3 regions of the Robertmurraya sp. FSL W8-0741 genome follow, and region 1 is predicted to be linked to each of the others. Evidence: a T-box and tRNA genes for the amino acid it is inferred to sense, from the RefSeq annotation. Region 1 holds a T-box; the other regions hold tRNA genes.

The links. The T-box of region 1 lies ahead of pheS (phenylalanine--tRNA ligase subunit alpha). A T-box ahead of a tRNA ligase gene usually reads a tRNA of that ligase, here a tRNA-Phe.
Region 2: it has a tRNA-Phe gene. The T-box ahead of pheS (phenylalanine--tRNA ligase subunit alpha) is inferred to sense a tRNA for this amino acid. The anticodon was not compared.
Region 3: it has a tRNA-Phe gene. The T-box ahead of pheS (phenylalanine--tRNA ligase subunit alpha) is inferred to sense a tRNA for this amino acid. The anticodon was not compared.

What each region holds. Positions count from the first base shown of each region.
Region 1 is NZ_JBBOQG010000001.1:1,737,212-1,740,463, forward strand. It holds gene NST02_RS08415 (TrmH family RNA methyltransferase) at 1-671, shown strand, start outside; T-box leader at 889-1,133, shown strand; gene pheS (phenylalanine--tRNA ligase subunit alpha) at 1,208-2,242, shown strand; gene pheT (phenylalanine--tRNA ligase subunit beta) at 2,409-3,252, shown strand, end outside.
Region 2 is NZ_JBBOQG010000001.1:4,129,386-4,132,637, forward strand. It holds gene NST02_RS20100 (GNAT family N-acetyltransferase) at 1-122, opposite strand, end outside; gene NST02_RS20105 (GNAT family N-acetyltransferase) at 142-711, opposite strand; tRNA gene NST02_RS20110 (tRNA-Leu) at 857-945, opposite strand; tRNA gene NST02_RS20115 (tRNA-Cys) at 979-1,053, opposite strand; tRNA gene NST02_RS20120 (tRNA-Gly) at 1,063-1,137, opposite strand; tRNA gene NST02_RS20125 (tRNA-Gln) at 1,141-1,215, opposite strand; tRNA gene NST02_RS20130 (tRNA-His) at 1,250-1,325, opposite strand; tRNA gene NST02_RS20135 (tRNA-Trp) at 1,337-1,410, opposite strand; tRNA gene NST02_RS20140 (tRNA-Tyr) at 1,523-1,606, opposite strand; tRNA gene NST02_RS20145 (tRNA-Phe) at 1,667-1,742, opposite strand; tRNA gene NST02_RS20150 (tRNA-Asp) at 1,906-1,982, opposite strand; tRNA gene NST02_RS20155 (tRNA-Met) at 2,016-2,089, opposite strand; tRNA gene NST02_RS20160 (tRNA-Val) at 2,150-2,225, opposite strand; tRNA gene NST02_RS20165 (tRNA-Glu) at 2,255-2,326, opposite strand; tRNA gene NST02_RS20170 (tRNA-Ser) at 2,338-2,430, opposite strand; tRNA gene NST02_RS20175 (tRNA-Asn) at 2,434-2,508, opposite strand; rRNA gene rrf (5S ribosomal RNA) at 2,676-2,792, opposite strand; rRNA gene NST02_RS20185 (23S ribosomal RNA) at 2,988-3,252, opposite strand, start outside.
Region 3 is NZ_JBBOQG010000001.1:1,521,914-1,525,165, reverse strand. It holds gene NST02_RS07400 (helix-turn-helix domain-containing protein) at 48-494, shown strand; tRNA gene NST02_RS07395 (tRNA-Glu) at 754-825, opposite strand; tRNA gene NST02_RS07390 (tRNA-Ser) at 831-921, opposite strand; tRNA gene NST02_RS07385 (tRNA-Asn) at 925-999, opposite strand; tRNA gene NST02_RS07380 (tRNA-Ile) at 1,041-1,117, opposite strand; tRNA gene NST02_RS07375 (tRNA-Gly) at 1,122-1,195, opposite strand; tRNA gene NST02_RS07370 (tRNA-Phe) at 1,406-1,478, opposite strand; tRNA gene NST02_RS07365 (tRNA-Asp) at 1,642-1,718, opposite strand; tRNA gene NST02_RS07360 (tRNA-Met) at 1,751-1,824, opposite strand; tRNA gene NST02_RS07355 (tRNA-Ser) at 1,989-2,081, opposite strand; tRNA gene NST02_RS07350 (tRNA-Ile) at 2,119-2,195, opposite strand; tRNA gene NST02_RS07345 (tRNA-Met) at 2,220-2,296, opposite strand; tRNA gene NST02_RS07340 (tRNA-Ala) at 2,383-2,458, opposite strand; tRNA gene NST02_RS07335 (tRNA-Pro) at 2,474-2,550, opposite strand; tRNA gene NST02_RS07330 (tRNA-Arg) at 2,556-2,632, opposite strand; tRNA gene NST02_RS07325 (tRNA-Leu) at 2,672-2,757, opposite strand; tRNA gene NST02_RS07320 (tRNA-Gly) at 2,765-2,839, opposite strand; tRNA gene NST02_RS07315 (tRNA-Leu) at 2,880-2,964, opposite strand; tRNA gene NST02_RS07310 (tRNA-Lys) at 3,037-3,112, opposite strand.

The DNA of each region.
Region 1 (3,252 bases):
CAGGAACTTTTTTAGTCGAAGGATTTCATCTTGTTGAAGAAGCAATTAAAGCTGATGTAGCATTAGAAATCATCGTATGTGAGGGGGTTGAGCTCCCTCCACATATGGATTATGGTTCTATTTCCTTAACGACGGTCACACCTGAAATCTTTCGAGAACTGAGTGATACCGAAACTCCCCAAGGTGTCTTGGCTCTTTGTGAGGCACAGAAAGAGGTTGAAGAACTTAAAGGGAAGCAGTTTTTGCTAATTGATGCTGTTCAGGATCCGGGGAATTTAGGAACGATGATTCGTACAGCAGATGCAGCAGGGATGGATGGAATTATTGTTGGGCATGGGAGTGTCGATATTTATAACCCAAAGGTTATTCGTTCAGCCCAAGGAAGTCATTTTCATTTACCAGTTGTAAGAGGAGCACTTAAAGAATGGATGGAAAAGTTATTAGCTAAAAATATTCCTATATATGGCACATCTTTAGAAAATGGTCAAATTTATACGGAAATAAGCCCTTCCCCATCCTTTGCCCTTCTCGTTGGCAACGAGGGAAGTGGGGTCGATCCTGATCTGTTGCAGAAGACAACAAAGAATTTGTACATTCCACTCTTTGGGAAAAGCGAATCCCTTAATGTGGCAGTTGCAGCAGGGATATTGCTCTATTATATGAAGGCTTGAATCCCTTTCTTTAATGTACTATAATTAACAGCGATATAATTTAAGGATAAGATGCGATAATTCTCCATTGAGAATTGTCTAGCGCAAGCTGCCAAAGCCGGGCAAACTTCAGGTTCCCTCTCTACGATAAGTCAACTATGAATTGTGTTTGGAAGAACGGACCCCTCCAGTTTGTATGGCGATGAATGAGCTGTTTTTCGCTGTTCTTATTACATAATGAAAAACTTTGACGGAGAAAAGTAACTTACTCGACTATTGAGGGAGAAAATGCCTTAGACTGAAAGCATTTTTATAGGTAAAGTAAGTGAAGTTCACCTCCTGAGTTGGCATCGGGACCATGAAAATTCAGAATGAATTTTTCGTGTAAAGATGCATCGGCCTAAAAAGCCGTTATCGTAATGAAGTGAGCCATAACATGTGGCTAATTAGGGTGGTACCGCGATCATAAACCTCGTCCCTTCAGGGATAGAGGTTTTTTGTTTTTCAATGGGGAACAGACAAACGGAAATTTATGAAAAATTAAGGAGGATTTAAACATGCAAGAACGATTGAAGGAACTTCAGGAGGAAGCATTGCAAGCAGTTGATGCTGCAGCTGATTTAAAGAAACTTAACGACATTCGCGTTTCTTATTTAGGAAAAAAGGGTCCAATAACCGAAGTATTAAAAGGAATGGGGAAGCTTTCTGCAGAAGAGCGCCCAAAAATGGGAGCACTCGCAAATGAGGTACGTGACCTAATTTCTTCCAAAATAGAGGAAAAACAGCAAGCTTTAGAAGCAGCTGCTGTTGAAGCGAGGCTTGCATTGGAGACAATCGATGTAACTCTTCCGGGAAGACCTGTTCAGACAGGAAATCATCACCCGCTTACTCGTATTGTGGAAGAGATTGAAGACTTATTTATTGGCATGGGCTATACCGTTGCAGAAGGTCCAGAAGTTGAAAAGGATTATTACAATTTTGAGGCACTAAACCTTCCAAAAAGTCATCCGGCTCGAGATGCACAGGATTCCTTTTATATTACAGAGGAAATATTACTTCGTACGCAAACATCTCCTGTTCAAGCGAGAACAATGGAGAAACATGGTGGAAAAGGTCCAGTAAAAATTATATGTCCTGGTAAAGTATACAGACGCGATAGCGACGACGCGACCCATTCTCACCAATTCATGCAAATTGAAGGCCTTGTCGTTGACGAAAATATTCGCATGAGCGATTTAAAAGGGACACTTGAATTATTTGCGAAAAAATTATTCGGTGAAGACCGTGAAATTCGTTTACGTCCAAGCTTTTTCCCGTTCACAGAGCCGTCAGTAGAGGTTGATGTTTCTTGCTTCAAATGCGGTGGCCACGGATGTAATATTTGTAAGCAAACAGGCTGGATTGAAGTATTAGGATCGGGGATGGTTCATCCAAATGTCCTTGAAATGTCTGGCTTTGATTCGAAGAAGTATTCAGGATTTGCTTTTGGGATGGGAGTAGAACGAATTGCGATGTTGAAATACGGCATCGATGATATACGGCATTTCTACACGAATGATACGCGTTTCATAAAGCAATTCAAACTCAACTAATTTAAAATGGTTCGCTTAATACAAAAAGCGATATTTTTATAACTAGTATAATAAATTTTCTTCTGTAAATAGTTGCTTAGCAAATCAAGTTATTTTTGTCGCTTTTTGGATTGTTTTCAAAGGTTGAGCGATTTATTAGATCAAGGAATAAGAAGGAGGATATAACATGTTTGTTTCATATAAATGGCTACAGGAATATGTAAATTTATCAGGAATTACACCTGATGAACTAGCAGAAAAAATTACGCGCAGTGGGATTGAAGTTGAAGGTGTCGAGGTACTGAATGAGGGATTGAAAGGTGTCGTTATCGGTCATGTCCTTGAGCGTGAACAACATCCAAATGCAGATAAGTTAAACAAGTGCTTAGTCGACATTGGGGAAGAGAACCCTGTGCAAATTATTTGCGGTGCACCAAACGTGGATAAAGGACAAAAGGTAGCAGTTGCTACGGTGGGAGCAGTGTTACCCGGAAATTTTAAAATCAAAAAAGCAAAGCTTCGTGGCGAAGAATCAAACGGTATGATCTGTTCCCTATCTGAATTAGGAATAGATGGGAAGTTAGTCGCAAAGGAATTTTCTGAAGGAATCTTTGTTTTTCCCAATGATGTAACGGTGGGGGAAGATGCCTTAGAAAAATTACAACGGGATGATCAAATTTTGGAGCTTGGCTTAACAGCAAATCGTGGAGACTGCTTAAGCATGCTTGGAGTGGCTTACGAAGTAGCGGCTATTTTAAACCGCGAAGTGAAGCTCCCAAATCCAACAGTGAAACCAATTGCGGAAAAGGCAACTGATTACATTTCTATTAAAGTAGAGGCAAATGAAGATAATCCGTTATATGTAGCGAAAGTCATAAAAAATGTGAAAATTGCTCCATCTCCATTATGGATGCAGGGAAGATTAATGGCAGCAGGTATTCGTCCGCATAATAATGTCGTTGATATTACGAATTATATTTTGCTTGAATATGGTCAGCCACTTCACGCTTTTGACTATGATCGTTTCGGTT
Region 2 (3,252 bases), 2.4 Mb from region 1:
TAGTACGGAGCATCCCATTTTTTCCACTCGGGAGAATCCTCTTTATAGATTAATTCCCACAACCTACTTAAATCATCATTTGTAATTGGTCTAATTATTAAATCATTATCCTGATAACTCACTTCATCACCTAGCTCCCCATTAATAAAACAAATCAAACTCTTCCTTTAAAATGGCATATACCTTTAAATCCCAATATTGCCCTTTTATATACATGCTTTTTCTATTAATTCCTTCAAAAGTCATTCCTGCCTTCTCCATCACTCTTTGCGACGCTATATTCTCAACAAAGCATCTTGCTTGAATGCGCATGAGCTCCATCTGTTCAAAGCCAAATCTAATGATTGCTCTTGCTGCTTCTGTCGTAATTCCTTTCCCCCAATACTCTGGTGCAATCACATAGCCAATTTCTGCATTGTGATGATTCGTACTCCAAGAAACAAAATCAACGGTGCCGATAAAAGAACCCGTTTCTTTATCTTCTATTCCCCACGGAGCAATGTCCTCATTATTATATCGATTAAGGACAAAGTTAATAAATCTCTCGGTATCAGACATACTTCTATGTACATCCCAGGTTACATACTTTGCAACGTCTTCATTACTCGCATATGAAAACATCGCTGCCGTATCTGCTAATGTAACTTTACGAAGAAGTAGTCGTTCTGTTTCAAGCGTCGGCAAATTTTTATAAATATCCCCAATAACCATTCCATTCACTTCTCTCTGTAAAAATTTAAAATTATAATCTTACAATTTAACAGAGAAATATGAATTTTTCAATAGCCATTTTCTAGATCAAAAAAAGATTTAATCAAAAGATTAAATCTTTAAATATCGTATGTATTGGATTAAATGGTGCCGAGGACCGGAATCGAACCGGTACGGTAGTCACCTACCGCAGGATTTTAAGTCCTGTGCGTCTGCCAGTTCCGCCACCCCGGCTAGTTCAAAACTAGCATCTTTATTTTATAAAAATGGAGGCGGCAACCGGATTCGAACCGGTGAATAAAGGTTTTGCAGACCTTGGCCTTACCACTTGGCTATGCCGCCATATTAAATTGGAGCGGAAGACGGGATTCGAACCCGCGACCCCCACCTTGGCAAGGTGGTGTTCTACCACTGAACTACTTCCGCAAATGGCTGGGCTAGCAGGATTCGAACCTACGAATGACGGAGTCAAAGTCCGTTGCCTTACCACTTGGCTATAGCCCATTGATTAAGCAGTGTTTAATAAATCAAATTTAAATGGGGCGATCGATGGGAATCGAACCCACGAGTGTCGGAGCCACAATCCGATGCGTTAACCACTTCGCCACGACCGCCATTATAAAATTGGCAGGGGTAGTAGGAATCGAACCCACACCAAAGGTTTTGGAGACCTTCGTTCTACCTTTAAACTATACCCCTATATTATATATATGTTCAGAGTGTTTCTTTAAGAAGAAAATTATGAATAGCTATTTTGCTTCTTTTTACTACAAAAAGTAGTGGTTCCTTATTTTCACTATTGAGAAAAGGTTGGTGGAGGGGGACGGATTCGAACCGCCGAACCCGAAGGAGCGGATTTACAGTCCGCCGCGTTTAGCCACTTCGCTACCCCTCCAAGGTATATATATTTTATACATTAAAGTTCATTAAATTATAACATATTTTGATATAAAAATGGTGGCTCAGGACGGAATCGAACCGCCGACACAAGGATTTTCAGTCCTTTGCTCTACCGACTGAGCTACTGAGCCATCATGATATTCGTCCTACATATAGTTGGTCATTGTCCTTCGCCCTCATCTCAGAAAGTTAATTCGAGATGATGCTCGATGAGTGCGCTGGATGCTTATCCTTGCCGCTTATTCATCGTGCTCTACCGACTGAGCTACTGAGCCAACATATGTAAAAAGTAAATGGCGGTCCGGACGGGACTCGAACCCGCGACCTCCTGCGTGACAGGCAGGCATTCTAACCAACTGAACTACCGGACCAAAGTAGTTTTCAACTTTGTTGAAACTACTCGATTGCGGAGGCAGGATTTGAACCTGCGACCTTCGGGTTATGAGCCCGACGAGCTACCAGACTGCTCCACCCCGCGATAATAGTATATATCTAGATAAGCACATGCCACTAGATAGCTTAATGACTGTAAAAACAATGGTGGAGGATGACGGGATCGAACCGCCGACCCCCTGCTTGTAAGGCAGGTGCTCTCCCAGCTGAGCTAATCCTCCGGAACTGTTGCAACAAGTGCAACTTTAAATGACCCCTACGGGATTCGAACCCGTGTTACCGCCGTGAAAGGGCGGTGTCTTAACCGCTTGACCAAGGGGCCAGATATAATAATGGCGGAGAGCAAGGGATTTGAACCCTTGAGACAGGTTTTGCCCGCCTACACGATTTCCAATCGTGCTCCTTCGGCCACTCGGACAGCTCTCCTAATGGCTCCGCGGGTAGGATTCGAACCTACGACCGATCGGTTAACAGCCGATTGCTCTACCACTGAGCTACCGCGGAAAATTATTAACTCATTCCTCTAGCTTGATTGCTTCCCGATTGTCCTCATCTCAGAAAGTTGATTCAAGTAGCAGCTCGATGAGTACAACTCGCAGGACATTCAGGATGCTTTGCTCGTTGCTCTACCACTGAGCTACCGCGGAATAAAAAATATATATAGAATATTCGCCCGGCAACGTCCTACTCTCACAAGGGGACAGCCCCTAACTACCATCGGCGCTGAGAAGCTTAACTTCCGTGTTCGGTATGGGAACGGGTGTGACCTTCTCGCCATTATCACCGGACCAATTATTTATTAAGACATATTCTATTATACCGATTTACAGTATTTTTTCAAGAGAAAATTTAGTTTGACTCTGAAAAATACGATTGATAGATATCATTGCATTACAAAATCGCTTTGTACCTTCAAAACTAGATAATGGATGAAGAAGAGAAATTACAGAGAATCTTATCAAGCGGATTTTTTCCACTTTTATTTGGTTAAGTCCTCGAACGATTAGTATCAGTCAGCTCCACATGTCACCATGCTTCCACCTCTGACCTATCAACCTGATCATCTTTCAGGGTTCTTACTAGCTTGCGCTATGGGAAATCTCATCTTGAGGGGGGCTTCATGCTTAGATGCTTTCAGCACTTATCCCTTCCGCACATAGCTACCCAGCGATGCTCTTGGCAGAACAACTGGTACACCAGCGGTGCGTCCATCCCGGTCCTCTCGTACTAAGGACAGCTCCTCTCAAA
Region 3 (3,252 bases), 220 kb from region 1:
ATTTTCGTATATAAACACGTATTTTCGTACGAAGGGAGAAAAAATTGATGAAAAACATCGAAAATATTGGAGAACGAATTAAATTTTTAAGAGAAAAACATGGATTATCTCAGGCTGCTTTTGCAAAAAGAATTGGTGTGTCCGCTGGAAATGTCGGAGACTGGGAAAGCGAGAAAAAGAAATCTTTACCTGGCGCCAAAGCCATTTATGCTATTGCCAAGGAATTTGAAGTAACGGCAGATTGGCTGCTAGATGGAGAGGAATACATAGTGGATTCAACGTTTAATAGTGGAAATATCGTGATCCAGGATGGTAAACCAGCAATCAGTCCCTCCAAAAATACAGGATCCACTAACGACACAGATTCGAATGAAATAGTGAATCTAACGGCAGAAGCAAAAGAGTTAATTACGATTTTTAACAGCTTAAATAAACGTGACGCCGCTGAATTATTAATGATTGCACGGATGAAAAAAGAGCTCGGTAACCGATGAAAGAAGGGCGCTAATGATGAAGATGTATCTTACCATTAGCGCCCTTTTATCCCCTTCTCTATCCCTTAATCTAAAGTACGAGTGATAGTGTTATGTCGTTACTCTAATCTTATTAGATTCTCGTCAGAATCGGGAGTTTATATGCTTTGTCCTTAAAACTATTTTTAAATCCCAATAAATATTTCAGAGCCAAAAAAAGCGTATCATTAGTATAGTACGATAAAAAAAACTGCTGACCTAATGTCAACAGCTTTTTTTATGACCCGTACGGGATTCGAACCCGTGTTACCGCCGTGAAAGGGCGGTGTCTTAACCACTTGACCAACGGGCCAGAAATGGCGGAGAAGGAGGGATTTGAACCCTCGCGCCGGTTACCCGACCTACACCCTTAGCAGGGGCGCCTCTTCAGCCACTTGAGTACTTCTCCATATGGCTCCGCGGGTAGGATTCGAACCTACGACCGATCGGTTAACAGCCGATTGCTCTACCACTGAGCTACCGCGGAATACGATGCGTTCTAGCTTCCATAAATTAAAAAAGCAAAGATGGTGGGCCTAAATGGACTTGAACCATCGACCTCACGCTTATCAGGCGTGCGCTCTAACCAGCTGAGCTATAGGCCCATTTTGGAGCGGGTGATGGGAATCGAACCCACGACAACAGCTTGGAAGGCTGTGGTTTTACCATTAAACTACACCCGCATTTTTATTGAATTATACTAGATTTTATCTTCCCTTATTTTGGCCTTCTTTCATGCCTCTAACTCTTCTTGCTTTTTCAGGATGTCATATCGTCGAGGCAACTCGTTGATAAATCATTGAAGCTTTGCTCGTGGCTGTGGTTTTACCATTAAACTACACCCGCATAGTGAAAGTTTTTTTACTACACTATGCTTCGTAAAAAAACTTTGATGGCTCAGGACGGAATCGAACCGCCGACACAAGGATTTTCAGTCCTTTGCTCTACCGACTGAGCTACTGAGCCGTAATAATATTAAATTCCTATAACACATTTTCCGAATGTCCTTCGCCCTCATCTCAGAAAGTTGATTCAAGATGATGCTCGATGAGTGCGCTGGATGCTTATCCTTGCCGCTTATTCATCGTGCTCTACCGACTGAGCTACTGAGCCATCATATGTAAGTAAATGGCGGTCCGGACGGGACTCGAACCCGCGACCTCCTGCGTGACAGGCAGGCATTCTAACCAACTGAACTACCGGACCAAAGTAGTTTCAACTTTATTGAAACTACTCGATTGCGGAGGCAGGATTTGAACCTGCGACCTTCGGGTTATGAGCCCGACGAGCTACCAGACTGCTCCACCCCGCGCTAATAGTATATATCTAGATAAGCGCATGCTACTAGATAGCTTAATGACTGTCCCGATTTCAGTATGCTTACTCGAGGAAGAACTTCAATCGGTACAACTCGCAGTTTACTCAGTGAAGTAACGCTTGTTGCTCCACCCTGCGCTAATAGTAAAATTGGTGATATGGCGGAGGAAGAGGGATTCGAACCCCCGCGCGGTTTAACCCGCCTGTCGGTTTTCAAGACCGATCCCTTCAGCCAGACTTGGGTATTCCTCCGAAATATTATAGGTTGTTTTGCTTATGCAAAAAATAGTGGTGGACCTTGTAGGACTCGAACCTACGACCGGACGGTTATGAGCCGTCTGCTCTAACCAGCTGAGCTAAAGGTCCAATAAAGCTTTTGTGGTAAAATATTGGTAGCGGCGGAGGGGATCGAACCCCCGACCTTACGGGTATGAACCGTACGCTCTAGCCAGCTGAGCTACACCGCCAAATATAATATGATAAATACTCACTTTTATTATGAGCCATTATAAGAATGAATATATTCAATTTATTTCGTTGTGTGAATAATTATTGGTGGAGCCTAGCGGGATCGAACCGCTGACCTCCTGCGTGCAAGGCAGGCGCTCTCCCAGCTGAGCTAAGGCCCCATCATTATAGCATAGTGGTCGGGAAGACAGGATTCGAACCTGCGACCCCTTGGTCCCAAACCAAGTGCTCTACCAAGCTGAGCTACTTCCCGTTACATGGCGCGCCCGAGAGGAGTCGAACCCCTAACCTTTTGATCCGTAGTCAAACGCTCTATCCAATTGAGCTACGGGCGCAATATAACAGTCATTTCCACTACTGTGAAAAAACTTTAATGCCGAGGACCGGAATCGAACCGGTACGGTAGTCACCTACCGCAGGATTTTAAGTCCTGTGCGTCTGCCAGTTCCGCCACCCCGGCTAATAAATGGAGCGGAAGACGGGATTCGAACCCGCGACCCCCACCTTGGCAAGGTGGTGTTCTACCACTGAACTACTTCCGCAAAATTAATCGATTAAAAAAGCAGATATATTATTTTTTCTTGGTGCGGGTGAAGGGAGTCGAACCCCCACGCCTTGCGGCGCTAGATCCTAAGTCTAGTGCGTCTGCCAATTCCGCCACACCCGCATGTTAAAATCATAAGTTCTTTTTACTGACGTATATTAAAGAAAGATATTTTTCCCTACATCGTAAGAACTTTGGTGAGCCATGAAGGACTCGAACCTTCGACCCTCTGATTAAAAGTCAGATGCTCTACCGACTGAGCTAATGGCTCTGAAGTAAATATGCGCTGCTATCAAATTTTCAACTTTGAGATAAAAAGCATCTACGATGTCCCCACCTCAGAAAGTTAACTCAAGCAGCAGCTCGATGGGTACAACTCGCAGCAAATTCATAGATGAATTGCTCGTTGCT